DNA from 3 places in the Paenibacillus sp. GP183 genome. Region 2 is predicted to be linked to each of the others. Evidence: riboswitches for the same ligand, from Rfam matches in the RefSeq annotation. Region 2 holds a riboswitch; each other region holds the start of a gene.
The links. A riboswitch is a leader RNA that binds a small molecule or an ion and turns the genes downstream of it on or off. The one in region 2 is predicted to bind ZMP and ZTP.
Positions count from the first base shown of each region.

Region 1: linked by a shared signal. The riboswitch ahead of BLV33_RS19440 (HAD family hydrolase) and the one ahead of BLV33_RS05275 (DJ-1/PfpI family protein) in region 2 are both predicted to bind ZMP and ZTP.
Region 3: linked by a shared signal. The riboswitch ahead of BLV33_RS10750 (DJ-1/PfpI family protein) and the one ahead of BLV33_RS05275 (DJ-1/PfpI family protein) in region 2 are both predicted to bind ZMP and ZTP.

Region 1 covers NZ_FNSW01000001.1:3,934,515-3,941,938, forward strand. Annotated here, with positions in the region: gene BLV33_RS19415 (alkaline phosphatase family protein) at 11-1,819, opposite strand; gene BLV33_RS19425 (stalk domain-containing protein) at 2,387-3,139, shown strand; gene BLV33_RS19430 (PepSY domain-containing protein) at 3,505-3,984, shown strand; gene BLV33_RS19435 (hypothetical protein) at 4,064-4,336, shown strand; ZMP/ZTP riboswitch at 4,825-4,903, shown strand; gene BLV33_RS19440 (HAD family hydrolase) at 4,956-5,744, shown strand; partial or broken gene BLV33_RS19445 (sigma factor-like helix-turn-helix DNA-binding protein) at 5,981-6,103, shown strand; gene BLV33_RS19450 (MgtC/SapB family protein) at 6,233-6,940, opposite strand; gene phoU (phosphate signaling complex protein PhoU) at 7,355-7,424, shown strand, end outside.
Region 2 covers NZ_FNSW01000001.1:1,072,479-1,079,902, forward strand. Annotated here, with positions in the region: gene BLV33_RS05265 (HAD family hydrolase) at 1-132, opposite strand, end outside; gene BLV33_RS05270 (GIY-YIG nuclease family protein) at 125-694, opposite strand; gene BLV33_RS05275 (DJ-1/PfpI family protein) at 750-1,337, opposite strand; ZMP/ZTP riboswitch at 1,385-1,465, opposite strand; gene BLV33_RS05280 (hypothetical protein) at 1,581-2,096, opposite strand; gene BLV33_RS05285 (HAD family hydrolase) at 2,270-2,941, opposite strand; gene BLV33_RS05290 (DinB family protein) at 2,964-3,503, opposite strand; gene BLV33_RS05295 (hypothetical protein) at 3,500-4,150, opposite strand; gene BLV33_RS05300 (HAD family hydrolase) at 4,173-4,829, opposite strand; gene BLV33_RS30615 (competence inhibitor ComI) at 5,030-5,125, opposite strand; gene BLV33_RS05305 (toll/interleukin-1 receptor domain-containing protein) at 5,802-6,923, opposite strand; gene BLV33_RS05310 (PaaI family thioesterase) at 7,320-7,424, opposite strand, start outside.
Region 3 covers NZ_FNSW01000001.1:2,161,198-2,168,621, forward strand. Annotated here, with positions in the region: one part of gene BLV33_RS10745 (IS630 family transposase) at 1-157, opposite strand, end outside; one part of gene BLV33_RS10745 (IS630 family transposase) at 159-671, opposite strand; gene BLV33_RS10750 (DJ-1/PfpI family protein) at 1,196-1,795, opposite strand; ZMP/ZTP riboswitch at 1,853-1,931, opposite strand; gene sulP (SulP family inorganic anion transporter) at 2,159-3,913, opposite strand; gene BLV33_RS10760 (ArsR/SmtB family transcription factor) at 4,072-4,404, opposite strand; gene BLV33_RS10765 (cold-shock protein) at 4,588-4,788, opposite strand; gene BLV33_RS10770 (ATP-binding protein) at 5,119-6,597, shown strand; gene BLV33_RS10775 (nuclear transport factor 2 family protein) at 6,615-6,947, shown strand.

The DNA.
Region 1 (7,424 bases), 2.9 Mb from region 2:
TACTGGTTACTTACTTTGTTTGAATTGTTGCGCCTTGGTCATTAGTACTTACAGTAAGATTTGGCAAATCTACAAGCGATTTTGCTGAAATGTAACCATGGCTGCTTGAGCTGTCCCAAATTGCATCCTTCAGTGTAATAGATTGTCCATCTATTGAAGCTTGATTGGAGTACAATTTAAGTCCTACTGAATGTCCATTGTATTGAAGTGTTATCGTTTGTGTATTGCTATCATAAGACACAGTGGCATTCAGGTTACGCGCAAGATCTACGATTGGAATCATTATGCTGCTATCTTTTACAAATGCATTTTCTTCGTTTAGCCCATGTGCTAGAAGGGCATTGTTAAATTGAACTTTAGCAGGTGTTCCCCAAGGAGATACCGCCTTGCTATTATCATCTTGATACATATAAGGTGTGAAGTTTGGATTGTTAAAATCAAACATGTCCGTTAAATTGTTGGCAGCAGCATCACGGTTGTTTAAAGCTGGCAAATTGTAGTTTGTTTCAAGGAACTTCAAAATGGAGGTATGATCGTATTGCACATGGCTGACATAATTTTGCTTTGCATAAGGTGAAATAACTAGTGCCGGTACACGCGGGCCGTTTCCAACCAATCCGTCCGCTGTTGTAACTGCCGCCGGTGGAGCTATATGGTCGTAAAAACCGCCACCCTCGTCGTAAGTGATAATAATAGCCGTGTCTTTCCAGTAAGGACTATTCATGATCTGATTAATGGTTTTAACGGTAAAATCCTCTGCGGATGGAGTACTTTGATTTCCGAGGCCCGGATGCTCATCGTCACCATATCCAGCTTTTACAAAACTGACTTGCGGCAGAGTTCCATTTACAACATCTGTACTAAAATTATTATAGTCTTTTAAGTTATTGTCATATTTTCCGTTCTCATAGTTTTGAAAATATTGGAACGGATTGTGGTGCGGTGAATATTTCAGTGCCTCAGGTGAAACTGTTGAAAGGATATTTTTGTCCAAAGCAGGTTTGGTTGCATTTGTTGCTGCTTTTGCTGCATCCCAGCCTCCTGAATACCACGCCCAGGATTGTTTCGAGCCAGTCAACTCATCCCCAATGTTTTTGTACGTGAGATTATATGTAAGTCCAGCAGAGTTATCTCCACCAAATGGACCATTTTTAGGAGTTGGGTCACCGGTGATTTGTGAATTAGGATCCTTATTGCTGGCCGCGGCAGACCCATTACCGGATTGCGCTGCTATAAGATAAAAAGCACCTGGTGTGGATGGACCCGAAATCGGTTGGAAATAATTATCAGCTAATGCATAATGCTGAGCATACTGCCAGTAAGCTGGGATTTCATTGTAGTCGAAGTACGACATGGACAATTTTCCGCGGGTGGGGTTTAAAGTTGTCCCTTTGGAATTCATAGTATAAAACTTGTCCATTTTTCCGCTGTTTACCATCGTGATCATGTCTGCATAATTATGGTTGACGTCCACTTGTTGAATATTAGCTTTTCCTGCATCGTGCCAAGGGTAAACCGGATTGCCGTTATCATCCGGATTGTAGACATTGCAGCTCACATCTCTTGCCGTATTACCGATTACATATTTAAAGTTTCTTACATCTTGAGGTGTGCTGCTGAGTGGATTAAAGCCCGGTGCATAAGGATACGTACCAAAGTAGTTGTCAAAAGATCGGTTCTCTTGGAAAATAACAACTGTGTGTTTAATAGGTGAAGAAGTGGTGGGAGACGACTCTGCGGACGCCAATGTAGCAAATGGTGCGGCTGCTAACAAAAGAGCGCTTGTAGATGTAACTAAACAACGAAAAATATTTTTCAAATTGAGTTTACCTCCTTAAATTTTATGTAAATAATGATACTCTAGCAATTATAAGAAAACATTAAATAATTATTTTTTTTATGTAAATTGAACTGGATTCTTTCAGGAGCAAGATTAAAAGAATGGAATTTCAAAGGTAATGGCGATGATATATTACATAGTGAAAGTAGTACTAACAACAATTTATGTCGGAGGACAAGAACATAACTTGAAAATAAAGTCTTAGACCATTAAGCTAACGGGCAGCATAGTTGAATAAGAATCCATGGTAAAATGAAGTACTTACTAGGGAATTTTATATAGTAGTGGTGTGAGGTTGAAATATCGTAAAGCAAATGTTAATGATATTGATGAATTGATTGGTTTAAGGAAAAAACAATTAATTGATGAGGGAATAGTACCTAATATTCTTCTGTAGAAGGTTAGTTCCAAATCGTGCCGCAATAACGGATTTGTCAAATCTGAGCCGGAAAATAGCCCTTTCGAGTTATTCTTCTTTGTCCCAGGTTATAGTAGATTGAGGGTGGTGGCGTGAAAAAAACTATTTCAGAAAGATAGGGTGATGATGTGAAAAGAAATTTTATTATCGTAGGTGTGTTGATGTCTTTGTTATTGATTTTTTCTCAATCTGTCTATGCTCATTCCACAGTCGTGAACTCAGAACCAAAGAGTGATGCCTTATTAACCACATCTCCCCAGCAGGTAAAGATCTTATTTAACGAACAAATTACAGCTGCTACTATTCCTGTTACTGTAACCGATGAAAACGGAGATCGCGTGGATCTGAATGATGGTGCTGTTTCCAAAGAAAATGTAGATATGTTGCAAGTAAGCTTGAACTCCCCACTTAAGCCGGGAATATATCAAGTTAATTGGTCGATCATTGCGGATGATGGTGATCCTGTTAAAGGTAATTTTAAGTTTACGGTTGGTAACGCTAGTTCTACGGAAAAACAACAAGACGACGTTGGGGTAAAAGTCGATGGTACATTAAAAGTATTTCCGGATGCAAAGCCTTACGTTGATCAGGATAGCGGGCACACAATGGTTCCTGTACGATTTGTGAGTGAAGCATTAGGTGCTGATGTAGCCATGGATAAAGATAATACTACAGTGAAGATAACGCGAAATGGGAAACAGATTAGCTTAATGACTGGGTCAAACACTGCAATAGTTGATGGCAATACTGTTGCTTTGGATACTGGAGCTGTATTAAAAGATAGCCGGCTTTTTGTACCAGTTCGATTTATCAGTGAGAGCTTTGGGGTACGAGTGGACTGGGATGCTGACACACGTACAGTTCTGATCAATACAAAATAAAGGAAGTTCGATTAAAACTAAATTCGAGTCTGTGTAACTTCAATTTATGTGGATTCTATACTACATGGGCTACTGTGTACTTTTGAACTGAACACCTATTTTTATGCAAATGTCATCTAAACAGGAGGATCCGCGACAGCGGGTCCTCTTTGTACTTCATCACAAAATAAATGTTTTTGTACATATGCCTAAAAACGTAAAGGTCTTCTTTTATTTTTATGGATACATCCGCACAACCGCTAACATTTTAAAACTTACTCATTATAATCTCATCTAAATCTCATTTTCCATTAAGCTTATCTTCAGAAATTATGGTTACCCTAAACAATGTAAGATAAATTTGGAAAACAAGGTGGTATGAGACTGTGAAATCGATTCGTAAGAAAATCGTTGTGGGCACCGTAGCAGCAAGTTTGATATTTGGAGGTGGCCTGATCGTAATGCCACATAATCAGTCATTCGCGGCAGTTACAGGAACTTCTACCGCAAACACGACAATAACAACAACAGACGACCAAGAGACAGCCGATGATGGAGGACCGATAGCAGATGACCAAAATAAAGAAGCCGCTGATTTAAGTCAAGTCGCTCTGCAGAAGCAAGCCAAAATTACAAAAGAGCAAAGCACCACCATTGCTACGGCACAAGTTCAAGGAACCGTAAAAGATGTTCAACTGGAAGATGAAAATGGCACAGCTGTATACAATGTACAGATTCAAGACAGCAATGGTCGAATCACGGAAGTTAATGTAGATGCTGCGACTGGAAAAATCAATAAACAGGAACAAGCAGATAATAAGCAAGAAGGTCAAGATAAGGAAACGAATGACGATCAACTACAATAAGGGCTTGGACTCCGACAATATTTAACGAAAGAAGTAAACTGTTTGTGCTATACTTTCCTTAAAGGAGCCAGCACCTTTGTTGGCACTTACAAAACGAGAAAGGAAACAAATCAACATGAAGAAGTTACTCGTATTAGGGCTTTCCGCTTGTTTACTATTTAGTTTCACAAGCTCTGCTTTTGCTGCTACTAAAACTACCGTTCAAACTAAACACACCGTAACTCATGCTAAGAAAAAGGATACAATAGCTAAGAAAACTACTAAGGCTAACTCTAAAAAGTACGCTGTGAGTAAAATTAAAAAGGCAAAGGCTGTACATAAAAAAACAACAAAGACTGCAAAAACAGCGTAATGCATAAAGTTGAATATCAAATTTTGGAGTCGCGGACCAGTATCGCGGCTTTTTATTTTACATATCGAAGACATTACATGAAATTTGGGGAGCGGTTCATTAGAATTAACAAAAAACGTTGAATAGGATTTTGTCACTTGTTACGCTAGCCATGGGATGGTGAATTTCCAGGGATTTTGTGGAGTATACGTGCAGTAGAAAAAGGCTTTAAGGAAATGTTCCAGCCATTTCTTCTATTCCCGTATGCCCAAAAATGTAACGGCGGGCTCTCATCAGCTTACATCCCTAACGATCACTGTATCCAATGGTGATGAAATCCTGCGAATGAGTGAGTATACGTGAGAGAACCCCTTAAAACCGAGGGACGGGTACGATAGCATCATTACGAACAGGCTGCCGGCATCATCGGTAGCCTACTCAACTATCAGGCAGTAATGCACAATAATACCTTGACTTGAATTAATTCTCCTAATATAATTTAGTAAATATTTGGTATGTGTAACTGGCGTAAACGTGGATAACCACGAGGAAACACATATTTATATGCCGTACGCCTGGGCAAAGTATTTGGTCAAATCTGATCGAATGCTTTTTTTGTTTTTGGTTGGAGGTGAAAGAGATGGATATTTCAGCAATCGTTCTTGATCTTGATGGGACTCTATTAAATTCAAGTAAGAAAGTGTCCGAGCGAAATTTGGATGCAGTTTTAAGATGCAGCCATAACGGAATGAAGATCATTGTTGCAACAGCCAGACCACCTAGATCAGTTCGGGCATTACTACCGATTGAACTGTTAGATATATCCTCATTTGTATTTTATAATGGCGCATTGATCGTGGATGTAAAGGCGGGACTAGAAGAACACATACCCATTGACAGAACAACTACAGAAGATATATTGGATTATTGTTCAGTGAAGCTGCCAGATTGTGTAATAAGCCTTGAAGTTAAAGACCATTGGTACTCTAACCATAAAATCCTGGATAATGCCGTGTATAACCCTTTATTCCATCCAATAGTATGTGAGTATAGGGAGTTAAAGCAGCATTTAGCAACAAAGATATTAATAACTGATTTCGGTGAGCCAAAGGAATTACGTCTATTATTCGAAGAAAAAGTTAATTATTTATTAACTGACAAAGGGAAACTTGTTCAGATGATGAATAAATCAGTTTCTAAGGCTACTGGAATACTAAAACTAATTAGTCATTATGGCATTAACACTTCCCAAATTATCGTTTTTGGTGATGATTACAACGACATTGAAATGTTTAAGATATCAGCATATTCGGTTGCGATGTTGAATGCAGTCGATGAGTTAAAGAACTTAGCAGATGAAATAACGGATACAAATGATAATGATGGTGTAGCGCAAATACTTGAAATGATTTTGAGGGGAGTTCGATAGTTACTTTTGAAAATGAGTTGTTTCATAACCCGTATCCAGGTAGGACTATCATAATTGGCATGACGGCGTGGCTTTTTTGTGTACTATTTCTGTAAGGGCATTCTATAGTCACAATTGCTAAAATTAACCATCATGGTGGCAAATCATTTTTTACATTGTTTTGTTTCGTGTTCCACATCGTCAAAATGATTGGGAGAAGGAAGTCGTGATGTGGCGGTTTGGCCTTTGAGCACAGTGGTGAGGAACGGACGCAGAGGGAAATTGCTAAGGAGCTGGGAATTTCTCGATCGTATGTGTCAAGAATAGAGAACCGGGCACTGATGGAGCTATACCATGAGTTTTATAAGGCGAAGCGGTAGTTTATAGTAGCGCTCACAAGACGTGAGGGTTCAAATCCCTTCGACCGCATCCTATTGATTAAACGATAAATGCCCTGAATAATAAGGCTTTTTTTGAGGTTCTGGTGTAACGATATAGGTGCTATTTATTTATAGATGCTCTACCTCCACCGATACAACATGATCAATGCGTTTAATAAAATAATAGATCTCGCTTGTAAATTGTTTCTCAGGTGCGGCTAGAATTAATTCGACTTGTTGGAAGCTTGAATCCAAATCTTTAATTTTCAAATGTCTAATATCCATTACCTTTTGATTGTGTTCTATTCCTGTTTGCTCCTTACCCTCAATGGTTTTGATCAGATCGGTTAGTTTGTAATTGGCTTCCATGACAATTTTTACGGATACATCCCGCTGGCTTAATTTGACCGGACCCAACCGTTTAATCGCATGAGGCAATACATTAACGGCTAGTAAAAGAAGACCAGCTACGTACAACGCTTCTAAATAAAAGCCTGCGCCAACTGCGATACCGAGACCGGAAGCGGCCCAGATCATGGCTGCAGAAGTAAGCCCAGAAATCACATCATTGTTTCTTCTCAAAATAATTCCGGCGCCTAAGAAACCTACTCCGCTTACAATTTGTGCTGCTAAACGCATGGGATCCCGGTTGGTAAGCCCAAGGACAGCAAACTTCGTTACCGATTCTATAGATATGACCGTAATTAAACAACTAGCAACACAAATGACCATGGTCGTATTAATATCCAGTCGCTTGTGTTTGAGTTGCCGGTCTATACCGATAAGCAATCCTAAAAACAGGGCAAAGGTTAGTTTAATGTAAAGTTCAAAATTCATGGGCATCACCTCTACTATATCATGTCAAGATTTCCCTATTTTTATAAGCGAATACTTAATTAGGTTCCGGTACACTGGTGTTGAATGGATCAAAAAATATTTAGGTATTGGGATAGGAAGGAAAAGAAAAAAAGGAAACCGAATATCATACTGACAAGTAGTTTCATTATTAGCAAGTTGGCAAATTGAACAGGATTACGGGACGATTTCTTTTGAATGAAAAGGACGGACAAATGTTCATTTGCATGCCAATGTAATCATTAAAGAATTTGATGATGCCACTCAGCTTGATGCGATTAAAATCATTGACATGGGATTGGGGCATAGTGTAATTATTGTTGGATTTGGAAATTGTTTGTGGTAAGGGGAATTTTCAAGTGAAAATTTTCCGAAATGGGGAAAGGAGGCTGAAGCATGGAAGCTAGATCCAGTTTTCACCATTCTTTAGATGAATTGCAGCGAAAATTGCTTGATATGGGAGCAA
Region 2 (7,424 bases):
GAATATTTCTTGTTTCATTTCGAAATGATCGAAATAAGTTTTCAGAAATGAGTTAATAAAATTATTGAAGGTGCTCGTTCGATCCAAAATAGTATTGTCCAAATCAAAAAGGATTGCTTTGATATTATTCATGTTTCCCTCCGCTGTTTGGTGCTGCAATCATTCTACATTCTTGTCTAAGGCTCACGAGTTCTTTCAATTTATTTGGGTTCTGTCTTATGTTTAGTATGGGTTTTGCTTCTAAAATTAGTTTAATCTCGATATCATTCAGCAGTTCAGATTTCATGGCTATCCAGTTTATTATTAGATTCTTATTTATCCAGTCAATAATTCTTAAGGTGTCATCATCAGAAAATTTATAGTTTGCACCGTTTCGGCTATGGCTTAATGATCCAATTACAGGTCGATAACCAAAGATTGCACCGATACTTCTGAAAAAAGAAGCAGGGCTTTTATGTCTTAAGTCTTGAGTAACTAACCTCTTTAATAAGCTGGTTGATGCTTGCCCAACATAGAGAATATTGTGATCTCTGTTTATTAAGCAAGCAGAATAAGGCTCAGGAATACTTGTAATATCACGAATCATTATACAGTAAATTCCTGGTGTATTGGGAACTTCTGATTCAGCTAATGAAGCTGCAATCACATAATTGGGATTTGTGATATTGTCCTTAAAATGATTTTGATTTTCCAAACAAGGACTTCCTTTCTTTGCCGTGACGCCGTTAATCAGCGTCAGGATCTGATTGTTACTTTTTCCATTCATACTCTAGTTTTGATGCTGTATCAACAGCCCTTTCAATTCCCAACAGCTTTGAAACAACATAAAGGGACGCATCGATTCCGGCAGTTACACCAGCTGACATGATGATTTTTCCATTATCAACGTATCTAAGGTCTTCAACAATCCTGGAATTGCTCGGTGCCGCTTGACGTAATAAATCTATTGCTCTTCGATTTGTTATTATACTCAATCCGTCTAATAAATTCGCTTTTGCCAAAAGCAAAGCTCCTGTGCATACAGATAACACCAGCTCAGCCGTGCTAGCCGTATTATTTATCCAAGTTGTAAGTGATTCATTATACATTTCTGTTCGGGAACCTATTCCACCAGGAACAATTAGTATATCTGGAGGTGGGCAATCATCAAAGCTGTACTTGGGATAAATAGTAAATCCACTGATCGTGTTCAAGGGTTGTACCTTTTCACTTACCGTGTAAACACGAAAATCTTTCCCCCAATTGCTTGCTGTAGCAAAAACATCAAAGGGACCTACAAAGTCTAATCCATCCACTTTCTCATACACCAAAACAGCTACATTCCTAGCTCGTTCCATCGCAATCCATCTCCTTAAAATAGAAAAGTATTTGATCATAGGATCAAATACTTTGCCCAGGCGAACGGCTGCTATGAATATGTGCTCCCCCGTAGTCATCTACGTTATCGCCAGTCGCACATACCAAATATTTACTGTTGATTATATCTGAAAATTGCAAAATGTCAACTAACGAATATACAAGGGATTACTCGCCGATACGAGCTGCCTTTGATCAACTATTTCAAAATATCTCAAATCCATTCAAAAATTCTGATAAATCATTTCGTTGTTATTATTAAATACTTCAACTTTCGCTTTAGATGAATTGGTTAACTTGCCAGTTGGGTGATCTACTATAAAAGCCTTTTCATGATTCATTGTTATTTCTACTATGCTTCCATCTTCAAATTTTATTTTCATTTTTCGTCCTTGTTCGAGTACATCTTTTCGGTGAACGATTACTCCTATAAATGATGTTTCTTGTGTCACTGCAATTACGTCTACTCGTTCTGGTGCACCTCCCCATGAACTTCCAATATACTGAGGTTTGTTATCATTAGTTATAGATAAACTGTAACCAGAGTTATCACCCAAAACAATTGCATGATCATTATAGTACTTTATTGCCAAAGCTTTTCCATGAATATCTTGAAAGTTTACTAATTCTTGTTCAGTAGGTGTTCTACTTATTATAGGGTTACTTGTTCCCTGAAGTTTTAAGCTTGGAAAAAAGAAAACTATGATTACGAGCAAAAATAAAACAACTTTGATTTTCATGATTTTTCCTTCCATTAAGTCCTGTTCTTCGCCGTCTTTACTTCACGTTTCTTCATAATCTCTTTAGATTCCCATATTCTTGTTTCACCCGGTGGGTATATTCCTTTTGTCTGTCGTAGTCGTCTCCGATCAACTTTAGCTGCTCTAATGAATTGTAGTGAAACTTCTTCGAGTTAGTTAATGAGTCTGTTCTTAACATTAATATTTTCAATTAATTCTTCTAAATCCATATCAGCCATAGACTCAATCATTAAATCATAATCAGCAAATTCAAAATGTCTTGTTACATCGTTTGGAACAACTACACAATTTAACCCTGCAGCTTTAGCCGCTTTAAATCCATTGAGTGAGTCTTCGAAGGATATGGCTTGCTTCCTTTCGACTTCCAATGCTTCTAAGGCCTTGATATATAATTCTGGATCTGGTTTTACATTTTTTACATTATCCGATGTTTGGACTGTATCAAAGTATTCTGCTATTTTGTATCTCGTTAAAAGTGGTTCTATCCAAGATAGTGATGAACTTGAAGCAAGACCGATCCTAAGATTTAACCGTCTGGCATTAATCAAATATTCTACTACTCCTGGTCTTAATTCAGATTGTTCTAGTAATAATGCATAATCTCTTTTAAATTTACTTCTAACCTCTTCCATATCTACTTCCACTTGTTCGGATAAGTATGTATAAGGATTAAATAGCTGAAATGATGTTCCAATACATTGAGCATATACTGGCAGCAGCAATTCAATCCCATATCCTTGATAAATCTCTTTAAAAGCCATATATGATGGTGTTTCCGTATCTATAATTAAACCATCAAAATCGAAAATAACTGCTTTTATCATTCTTTGTCCTTCTTTCTCATAGTCAGTCTTTTTGCTGTACCTTCAATCTCTTTTTTATCAATCTAATCTGGCCTCTATGATTAATTTCATCTTCAAAAACGTGAAACCACATAAAATAATAATTTGCCGGTTTGTTATGCCAGAATGGTTCTTCTTTATCTAACCAGTCATCATTAACTGTTTTGAACAATTCATAAGTTCTGAGTCTAACATCTTTCATACGGTTTAAATAAAAATTCAAATCATTTCCCTTAATTTTTTCTCGTCCTTCTTCTCCTAAATTTAATGCTGGTCCCCATTCGGATAATTCTTCTTCTGATAAGTCTCTTCTTTCAAAAGTTTCAACTTGATAAGCAAATTCAACCCCTGCAAAGTGCAATAATAATGCACCAATCGAATTGCTCTGAGGATCTATTAAATAATCCAGCTGATCCATTGTAAGATCCTTGACTGATTGGAAAGTTGTATGTCTTGCGTAATTCATCATAGATATTAAACGACTGATTTGAGGTGAAAAGCCAGGAATATCGGTGATGAGGTAGATCTTATCCATGTTTATCATATTGAGTCCCTCCAAGTGTTTGTTTGAATTTCATTAAATAATGCATTGAGTTCGTTTGATGTCTTTAAAATAAAATTACTCACAATATCTCCTGTAAAATAGATTGGCTTGATCTTTGGTTCATTTCTATCATCTCGAAGCCAGTCTAACTTTAAATCTCTATACTGACTTACTTCAGTTTCCGTAACAAATGGTTCAATTGTAAATGCTTTAGATTGCTGCAATTCACTTATAATGCAACGAGCCCAATCCTCAGACCTCAACAAATTAAATTCTACTTGACTAACTTCATTATTGTATATTTTTCTTATGTCATTTTTATCACTTCGATAATTACTCTCGAAATCAGTATAAACTGTCTCGGTCCATCTCAAATCTGCGTAAATATGAGCAAAATACCCCAATATGTACTCTTTCCAAGTAGTTACATTACTTTTTTCTAAGTAATACAAACAATTTGTTTTAATTATCTCTATGCTTGGAAATCTGTCTTCAATAATCAGATGGATAATCCCCTTATCTTTCCTAGTCGCATTGTCTCTCATATGTATAGCATCCGGAGCAATACTACCTAATAAAAAATTAGGAGAAGCATTTAATAAAGATACATTTGTTGCAATTGCAAAATGCACCATAGGCCATGGCATTTGGTAACAAGCCTCCATTGTATTACATATCTTTCATTTTATTAATTAATGACTTTAGATCTTCTGTTCTTGTAAAAATGTGGTCTGGTTCCATTAAAAAATTTGTGGTTTGCACTGTTTCAAACCAATTGGCACCTATAGTTAAGATATTTGCTGACTTCCCTGCCATAATATCTGCATTACTATCACCGACAAAAACTACTTCATGTGATCTTAGATCCATTAGCTGTATTGCTTTAAAAATCCCTTCTGGATCTGGTTTGGGTTTAGTAACTTCATCTCCTGTTATAGACATTATAAAGAAATCCGAAATACCAAAGTTTTTGAGACAGATATCTAAACATCTTCTGCTTTTACCGGTTATTATCGCCATTTTTATATTTTGTCGGAACAAATCTTTAATAAGGTCTACAATTTCACTCGGCATTTTTACCATTTCATGAAAATGGTTTTCATAGATTTCATAGTAATGTTCAATTGCTGAATCCACCAATTCCTTGTTTGTAATATTAAGTTTAATAATTTCTTCTTCTGTTGGCCCAAAAGTATTTATTATTTCTTCGTTGTTCATTAGCTTGTTTTCATACTTTTGGAATACAGACCTAAACGCACAAAATGTTAAAGGTAATGTATCTGCTAATGTTCCATCAAAATCGAATAGTACTGATTTAATTGTCATTTTTATTTTCATCCTTTGATAACTTTTTTGAAAATTCAATCCAAATTATTGATGCAATAATTCAGGTGTGTTATCATATTATTAAGAAAGACCAAGTGCGCTAACACTTGGTCAATACAATTGGCTTGGATGGTATATTCCCCTCAAAGTCATTCAGGAAATAAAAACCCACCTTAGGCGTTCAATCTTTGGGTGGGTTTTTACTTTCTCTTGTTGTTATTACCGATGTATGTTAAAAGAGCAATAATAAACATTCCAAAAAGGAACATGATCTTTATTGCATCCTTTACTTCCATGGCTTCACCTCCTTTCGAAGGGAAACCATGCCCACCCAAGATTCAATTGTATTTACATTTTACCTTTATTTTACTTTGGGTACAAATGTTCTTATTCGTTTGTGTTTTCATGTTTATTCTGTTTTACTACAAAACCAATTATAGTACTTGTTCTATTACTTCGTTAATAACTTCGTCAATGTCGTTTAATCCCGTATGTTCTATTAACGACTTATTAATTCTTGTTAACTCAGGAACCATACTTTGCAGCGTCTTCATTATTTCTGTTTGGTCTCTACCACAACTCCAGCTCTCTAACAACGAAAGTTGCGTATTTCATTATTTCGCATATATGTACTTAAAGTCAGCCCGAAAATTAATGATAATAAGATCAATCCCCCTAACGATCCGAGAAAATATGAAGCCAATACGGCTAATATTACTGCTATAAACGTGGCTATTATTGTCATGATTTTTACCTTTCTTTTTTGATTATTGACTGGCAATTTCTATTAACGTTATTTGTGTTCCCGACGCCTCAACGACTTAAAGTCTGAAGGGCGGGCCGCGATGCGGTTAGTGGCGCAGGTGTGTCTGCTGAATATGCTTCTTCGATATCCCCAGCAGACCAAGAGGCGTCAGCCCCGCAGCGTGAATATGGTGTTATTGGATGTAACATGCCTTCTTAGATATACTTTCATTCACTATCTAACTCATGTATTGCTTCATAAATATTAATAAATCCTGACTTACTTATTTGTTGATTGTCCATTAACCCATACTTAATGAAAAAGTTATGGATTAATTCCGGGTCTACTTCTTTCAAAGATGAATTAAGAAAACTATATAATTCCCATCCAGTTAGTTGTATTAAAGTATCTATATTAAAAATGCTACCCAGCATATCTTTAAGAAAGTTATGATATGTTCTTGCTGGTTTATATCTTTTAGCTGAATTTATTGAACTTCCTTCATAGAGTAGATCTGTAATGACTGGATTTAATAATTCCTCATCATTATTAATACCTTCAACTAACTCTCTTTTAACGCGCGAGGATATGCTCAAGGTATCAATAATTGCAACAAGTTTTTCTTTATTACTTCTATCTGCTAATAGGTTTACGACACGTAACTTAGAAAGCTCACTTGAGAACTGTTGTAGTATAGTAATTCCAACTTCTGTTAGATATCCGCTTTGATCAAGCAGACCAAACGCCTTAAGATCACTTAATACCTCTTCGGCAACTCTATCTTTCTTAATAAGAAACTTTCTATCAATTTCTCTATCTGTAAAAAATTCAAGTTCAAGCATAATACAAATATCATTAAGTTCTTCGATAAGTTTATTAGGCAGTGCGATATTTGGAATTATTGGTAAAGCTGATAAAGAGGGAATAGTGTTAAATACTCTATATCCTAACTTTGTAATAATCATTTCTGCTACCCTTTTTACTTCAATAGTCTTTAGATCAATATATCCGATTGTGGAATGAATGCCCGGTACCTTTGTATCGTCTAATTTAAGAGGAAGTATATATTCCGAGCTCTGCTCAAAAGCCCTCGCTTGTGCAGATCGCAATTCATGATTAGTCCATAGTTTTTTTGAATAATGTTCTGAAATAAATACAACACAATACCTTGCTTTTGAATAATATATTTCTGAAAGATACTGATATAAATCTTTGCCCCAAAGATTATCCTGCTCGAATTCATCATAAAATACCTTAATCCCTTGACTTATTAATTCGATAGCAAGTTGCTCAACATGCTTTCTATCCTCTCCAGCGAAGGTTAATGCTACATCGTAATTTTTATTCATAAACTTATTCCCTTTCTATATTGTTTTTGCAAGTTATTTCCCATAACATTCTTGTATTCACGAACCCTCATTAGCATAAGCCGCAATAGCGGCGGGTCGAAGACTTAGGCGGGTTGTCCATCTGATTCGCTATCCCGATGCCTCGGTCGGACCAAGGGAGCGTCCGCGACTGTAGTGTGAATATGGTGTTATACGACGGAACTGGCTACTTGAGACACTACATTCTTTAATTCTTAAATTCGTCTATCAATATGAATATCATTTAAACAGCCTTTACCATTATATCAATCATTGTAAATATTGGAAATTAAAAAGGAGGCTCACAAAGTCTTAAAAGACTTTCCAACCCCCCGAAACTTTCGGTTCTATTTAAGTTTGTCAACGATTGAATACCCATTAAATAATTCGAAATGACCCCGTACCAACAGCACTAAGATTGCTTTCTACGTCAGTAATGGTGCCGTGAGTGGTGATCATTTTGCGGGATTGGTGTACGATATT
Region 3 (7,424 bases), 1.1 Mb from region 2:
CGTAATTTACTGTAGAAAAAAGCTTTACTCCGCGATGTTTGCCGGTTGTTTTGATGATCCGCTGCTTGCCTTTTTCAAACCATGTATGTTGAAGAGCTTGATAATCACGGATCATGGCTTCATCTTCAAACAATAAATGATCAATTTCGCCGTTTTCGTAATTTTTTTAACTCTGGAAAGGTGTTTTCGACAAACTCTTTTTGCTTCTCTTCGTCAGCGGCAGCTAAGGTATACGTTGGCTTTGTGTAGCTCATACCCAGACGATGCATCATCAAGGAGACTCCTCTGAGGGAGTAGTGCTTCCCAAACTCACGGTTAATGTACTCACTGATTAATTCAAGCGTCCAGTTGAATTTTGCCGTAAATCCAACCTCATGGGGCAGGGATTCGATAATCGTCTTCTTAAGCTCAGTTTGCTGCTCCTTCGTAATTCGTACATTGCGACCCGGAGAGAATTTCATCTGCAATCCATCTAAACCGGATGTTTGATAGTGCTTTAAGTACGTCCTTACCGTACGCTCCGATCTTCCAAGGATGGTGGCAATCAGATTCTTATCGTGTCCAAGCAAATGCAAACGAATGGTCTGGTATCGCTCAAACATTCGACGATCTTTTTCGTGTTTTAATCGTTTCTCAACTTCCTGTAGTTCCTTATTGACTTCCAACTCCATCACCCGTCCATAAGTGGTCTTTACTTATTCAACGTTTGATGGGTAAAAATCCTTTCCATAATCAGGAAAGAGTAAAATTCAACTTATTTAGCTCCGATCATTCAAGACATATATATATACAAAACCCCATATTTTGTGAACATGTTACTGCGGCACCTGCCAAAGCGTGCCAAACAAATAGAAAGGCCCTATTTTGCCACTTCTGAAAATGGCTCGTAGGGCCTTTTGTAGGCTTCTGGAAATGTTTTGTTTATGGACATGCACACAAAAGTGGGTGTTTTGTGCATAAGTGAAGAGCTGCCGCGAGTTTCCTTGTCTTCTGGCCTATCTCGCGATCGTCGCAGACCTTTTATAGAATTTTTGCGTCATCCATAGCAACACTCTACCATCAACCGCATCGCCAAACGTTCTAAATTGTCCCTTAACGGACTATTTTCAACTGAACGTCCAAACTATAACCAATGCTATGCTCTCCAAAGGGTTCTAAGCCACATTCTAACGGTTTTGACGACAGCCGGCCATCATTACTCGTAGGGCATGAAAATATTAGACAATTTCCCCGCCTGATAGTAAGGGTAATCCATCATCTTTTGAATCTTTTTCGCCACATCTATATTCGTTAATGATTCAACAAGGTACAAACCTAAATCAATAGAAGCTGAAACACCTCCGCCCGTGAAAGTATTCCCATCCCGTACAATTCGGGCCTTAACTACCTCTGTGCAATAAGGAATCAACAATTCGTAAGCAGATGGGTTCGTTGTTGCCATTTTACCAGTTAAGAACCCCGCGGCACCTAAAAGTAAAGCACCCGTACAAACAGACACTTTGTACTCTACATTGCGAGCACTTTGGATCCAAGAGACAAACTCTGCATCGTATCTCAGTTCTCTGGTAGGCATACCGCCAGGAATAAATATCAAATCATACTTAGATAGATCTGGGTAAACATGCTTTACCTTTATTGTCATACCACGGTCGTCTGTAATTTCCTCGTGATTTGCACAGAGATCCCACGACACATCTTCTTTAACATTTAGAATTCTTAGCCAAGATACCGCTTCATAAAAGCCGACAAAATCCAATGTTGTCATCTTTTCAAAAAGAATATAAGCTATTTTCATTCCATAACACCTGCCCTTTCATGAATGGAACAAAAAAAGCATTTGATCTAAGATCAAATACTTTGCCCAGGCGAACGGCGTATGAAATATGTGCTTCCTCGTGGTACTCCACGTTTCGCCAGTCACACATACCAAATATTTACTTTATTATAGTCCGAAAAATCTAATATAATCAAGTTAATTTTTACGTTCTCCTGCCAGTTAGGTCAGCAAAGGCTATCGATCATGTCGACTTTAAGTTGTTTATTGAGCAAACGTTTCCGTTAGCTGAATACGCGGCTTCTTCCACCAGGTTCCTGGTGTATCAAGCCGAGGTTCCGATTAATGCATTTGAGATGACCACCAAAGAACTAGTCAAACTTTTTACCGTTGTTTTTTGGGATCAACGCGGTACGGAACAACACCCTGTTGAGATTTCGCATTGGATAACGCCGAGCATTCTCGGAAGGCGAAATGTTTGCAACCCAAGCATTTGTTATAGTCCAGTTGGAGCAAAGAATAGTCAATCGCTTCTCCCGTGTGTGCAAAGAAATGTTCAGCTCCAATAAGTTCATAATGTCCTGTCTTCTTTAATACCTCCAGTGGCTGTGGTAGAATGCCGGAAATCAGCACGATACCGCCTAACTTTTTGAAGTGTTTGACCAAACTAGATAAATTGAATTCACCAGTTGTGTCCATGATTGGCACTTTACCCAACCGAAGAAGTAAGATTTTAGGTCGAAGGTGAATGGTGTCCATTATGGACTTCTCAAACATGTTGGCGGCACCGAAGAAAAGAGGACCTTCGATTGTGTAAATATTGAGCTGTGGGCAATCATGTCCTTCTGTAACCATATGGGCTTTAACCTTTTCCGAGGCGGGATCGGGTAAAACTTTTGCAACGGTTAAAATTCCGCTCATTTGCTTAACAAACATTAACACTGCCAAGATTAAGCCAACTTCAACTGCTGTTGTTAAGTTTGTAAAAACCGTTAATAAAAATGTGATTGCAAGCACGATGGAGTCACTTGTTTTGGTTTTCAGAACATGGGTAAATTCCTTTCGCTCACTCATGTTCCAAGCGACAAACATGAGGATCGGAGCCATGCTGGCAAGTGGAATTTCTGAAGCGTAAGGAGCAAACAAAATAAGAACTAGGAACACCACTACGCCGTGGATGATGCCAGATAAAGGTGATACGGCTCCGTTTTTGATGTTAGTTGCCGTTCTCGCTATGGCTCCTGTTGCAGGAATACCACCAAAGAGGGGAGTGATTATATTAGCGATTCCTTGTCCAATTAACTCACGGTTACTGTTATGACGTTTTCCCGTCATTCCATCTGCTACAACTGCTGACAAGAGCGATTCAATTCCACCTAACATTGCAATTATGAATGCCGGTCGAATTAATGTTCCGATTCGTTCCCACGTTATTTCGGGAATGTGAAAGTCCGGCAAGGAATTCGGTATGGCTCCAAATGAGGAGCCAATGGTTGCGACATGCCCTTTAAAGAACAAAGCTGCAACAACAGTGGATACAATAAGCCCAACTAAAGAACCAGGCACCTTCAGCAAGTACCTCTGTGTAAGTAAGATAACTGCAAAACAAATCACTCCAGTGATCACACTGTAGATACTAGTTGTTTCCAAGTGAGTAATGATCTCTTTCATGTTGGATAAGAAGTCTTCATGTTTATCAATATTTGTTAGACCCAAGAGGTTAGCAATTTGACCGCTGAAAATAATGACTGCGATTCCTGCCGTAAATCCGATTGTCACAGGACGCGGGATAAACTTAATTAAGACACCTAGTTTAAACACCCCCATGAGAACCAAAATAATACCCGCCAAAAATCCAGCAATCAATAAATTTTCATACCCGTACTGCATGACAATCGCAAAAAGGATTGGAATGAACGCACCCGTTGGACCACCGATTTGAAATCTTGAACCACCAAGCAAGGAGATTAAAATCCCGGCAATGATGGTCGTGTAAATACCGTATTCCGGTTTAACACCAGAAGCAATAGCAAACGCCATTCCTAACGGAATGGCTATAATACCGACAATAAGTCCTGAAACAAGATCTTTACGTAAAGAACCTATGTGATAGCCTTCAAACCGTCCTGTCCATTTCATTTGAAAACCTTCTTTTTTGTATATTTGTATATTTGATTATTTGAATATACAGCAAATACTACTACTCCCACAATTAATTCATTTAATTCAAACACGAAAAAAGGGTTTCCGGTATAGTACTTCGGATCGCCAAGTTGTTACTGACTTATTGTTCTTTTCTATTCTTTTCTAATTCCTTCGAGAAGTGAAATGGCATCAACAAGGTGATTATCAAATATCTGCTTCGCCACAGCTAATAAATCTTTAATCAGCGGGTCACGTAATGAATATACCACCGTTGTTCCTTCCTTTAAGCCATACACAACATTTTTATTGCGTAACACCGCCAATTGTTGAGAAACGGCAGAGCCTTCCGAACCCAAAATGCTTTGCAGCTCATTTACATTTTTATTGCCTTCACTCAATACTTCCAGAATACGAATTCGCATTGGATGTGCCAATGCCTTGAAAAAATCGGACTTGAACAGCTGAATATTTTGATATTGGTTCATTACAGTTGCTCTCCTTAATATTCAAACTTTTGAATATATGAATATAATATCAAATTAAACAAAAGTATAAAGTGAAAATTTCTATCAGGTTGACCTCATTTCTTTTAAGTAATAACCGGAAGAACAGAATATAAAAAGCCTGCTCCTGACATATTGTCAAGAACAGGCTGCGATGACAAAGTACTATAGTTTTACAACATTCTCCGCTTGAGGTCCACGTTGGCCTTTAACAACATTGAATTCAACACGTTGCCCTTCGTCCAAAGATTTGTATCCATCGCCTTGAATGGCAGAAAAATGAACGAATACATCATCACCGTTTTCCCTTTGAATGAAGCCAAACCCTTTTTCCGAATTAAACCATTTGACAGTACCTGTTTCCATTAATAGATAACCTCCAAAGTTTTAACATAATGCCCGCCACAAAAATGGGGGTATTTACAGTATATCTCATCAAATACGCAAAACATGTAGAATCTTGTCTTCAAATATATAAGAGATTTAGATCATGAAGTGTTAAACCTTGCATTGCTACATTGGAACACTAACTTAAACATTTGCTTTGCTTTAAGCCCTAAATGTGTTCTGCGGCACAATGCCTCCCGGACGTAAAGGCCGCAACTTTATAAGCTTTCAAATTACTCAAGATGTGATAAACTGTATGTTAAAATATCTTCTTACAAATTACATTTTAACCGTTTGCCGGGGGCTGCAATGACAACACTTAGAGCTAAATTTGAAAAAGAGTTTCTCTTAAACAAGAATCCGATCATAACTGAACTTTTGTTAGATCGTTTTATGAACTTGAGCTCTGAATTTATGTGTATTACCACCCTCGAAGAGGGGCAAATCATTTTTGTGAACCATACTTTCCTTGATCGAGTAGGATACGATAAAGAACACGTTCTTGATTCCTCAGTAGTTTGCTTAAATTTATGGGAGAATCCGAACAATCGTGATTCGTTTATTAAATTGCTGCTCAAAAATGGTTCGGTAGAAGATTTTGAACAAAATTTTCGAGACAAACATGGGCGAATTGTGACCTACATACTTTCGGCTGAAATCATCACTCTCTTTGGGGTAAGCTGCATTCTAACCTTTGGGCGGGATGTGTCTAAAAAAACAAGCTTAGAAGAATTCCATCATATTCAAATGGTGGAAGAGTTGCGGCAAACGGTACAAGCATTGAATGGTCTTATAATAAAAATGAAATTGAGAGAAGATGGTCAGCTTGTATATGTGCTCGCCGAAGGCAAAATAGCGGAGGAAGTAGGTTATACAACAGCCAACAGTTACGGCAAAACAGTGGATGAGTTATTTCCTGGTTTGATGGAAATTGAAGGATCTTATTTCAATCAGGCTTTACAAGGACAAGTCGTGAGTTTTGAGATCGAGCTAGGACAACGAATGTTACTCAAAACACTTTATCCCTACCGTGAACACAACCGAATCACAGGAATTTTAGTCTCAGCTGTAGACATCACTGAACGAAAAAACTTAGAAAGACTGCTTCAAATCTCAGAGCTTAATTCTGCTTTGGGGCAGCTGGCGGCAGGTGCTGCACACGAGATTAGAAATCCACTTACATCTATTCAGGGATTTGTTCAATTGCTTGGAGAAATGACCGAAAAACATGGTCTTATAAAGGGAAAAGAATATGTGAATTTGATATTGACAGAACTAACCCGTATTAATCATCTGGTAACCGAGATGTTATGGTTACAGAAGCCTAAAGAAGACAAACAAGAGCTTTTTAATGTGCTCACTTTAATAAATGAGATTCTTCCCTTAATTAAAATGGAAGCAAACTTGAAGAGTATACAAGTTATTACAGACTTAGACTTGGAAATTATGAACATCGAAGCGAAGCCCAATCTGTTGAAACAAGTGCTCCTGAATTTATGTAAGAACGGCATTGAGGCTATGAACGAAGGTGGCTCACTACATATCTCAGTTTTTCTTGAAGATGATTGGATATCCATTTGTATAAAAGACACCGGTCCAGGAATACCTGTGGAAATAGAACAACAGATATTTAATCCATTCTTCACAACAAAACCGAATGGAAACGGTCTTGGATTATTCATTTCAAGGCAGATCATTTATGAAACAGGCGGAACTCTATCATTGACTTCAGATTCATCAGGAACAACAGCGTGCATAAAATTCAAATCATATTGTAAATTTTATTAGTTGTGGAGTGAAAACTTATGTCTGTTGAAAAAGTGGTACAGCAACAAATTGAGTTTTATAACAATCAGGACTTAGATGGATTTGCAAGTACATATGCAGATGATATTACAGTGCATATATTCCCTGATAATACGATCATTTTAAATGGCAAGCAAGCACTATTTGAAAGGTATACAGAGACATTCAAAAAGAAAATGTATGCAGAAATAAAAAATCGTTCAATTGTTGGCAACAAGGTAATTGATTGGGAAATCGTAACGAATGGTCTAACTGGAGAAAGTACAAGCTTAATGGCAATATACGAAGTAGATGGTAATTTAATTTCAAAAGTTTGGTTCATTCGGGAATAAACCAATGATTACCCCGTGGTTCAGTTCAATAAAAAACGGGTAATAAAACATATGTGGGAAGTGGTATTAATAAATCAATCAGCATTAACGGAAAAACATGATTCCTATGGATTCAATGAAATCCGGGAAGGTTGTTGATTTACCATGAGCACTAAAGAAAGTACGAATCGACCTAGAGATGAAGATCTCTAGATATTGGGTAATTTCTCTTTAATATTTTAAATGAGTAATCGCTTCCCACGAAAAAAAGACCCTACAGTAAAAATCCGTAGGGTCTAAGTTTATTTCAGGTCTTGTAAACAGTGACACGCATTTTATACGCGATTATCACTTCTATCACCTTTAATGAAATACTTCCAAGTTGATCCTTAATTATTGGAATAAGTATTTCAACATCTTCTTCATCGACATTCTCTTCAAAAAAGTAGATCTCGATGATCGGCAGCCTTTTCCTTATGTTTATTGAGCCGTTTGTTT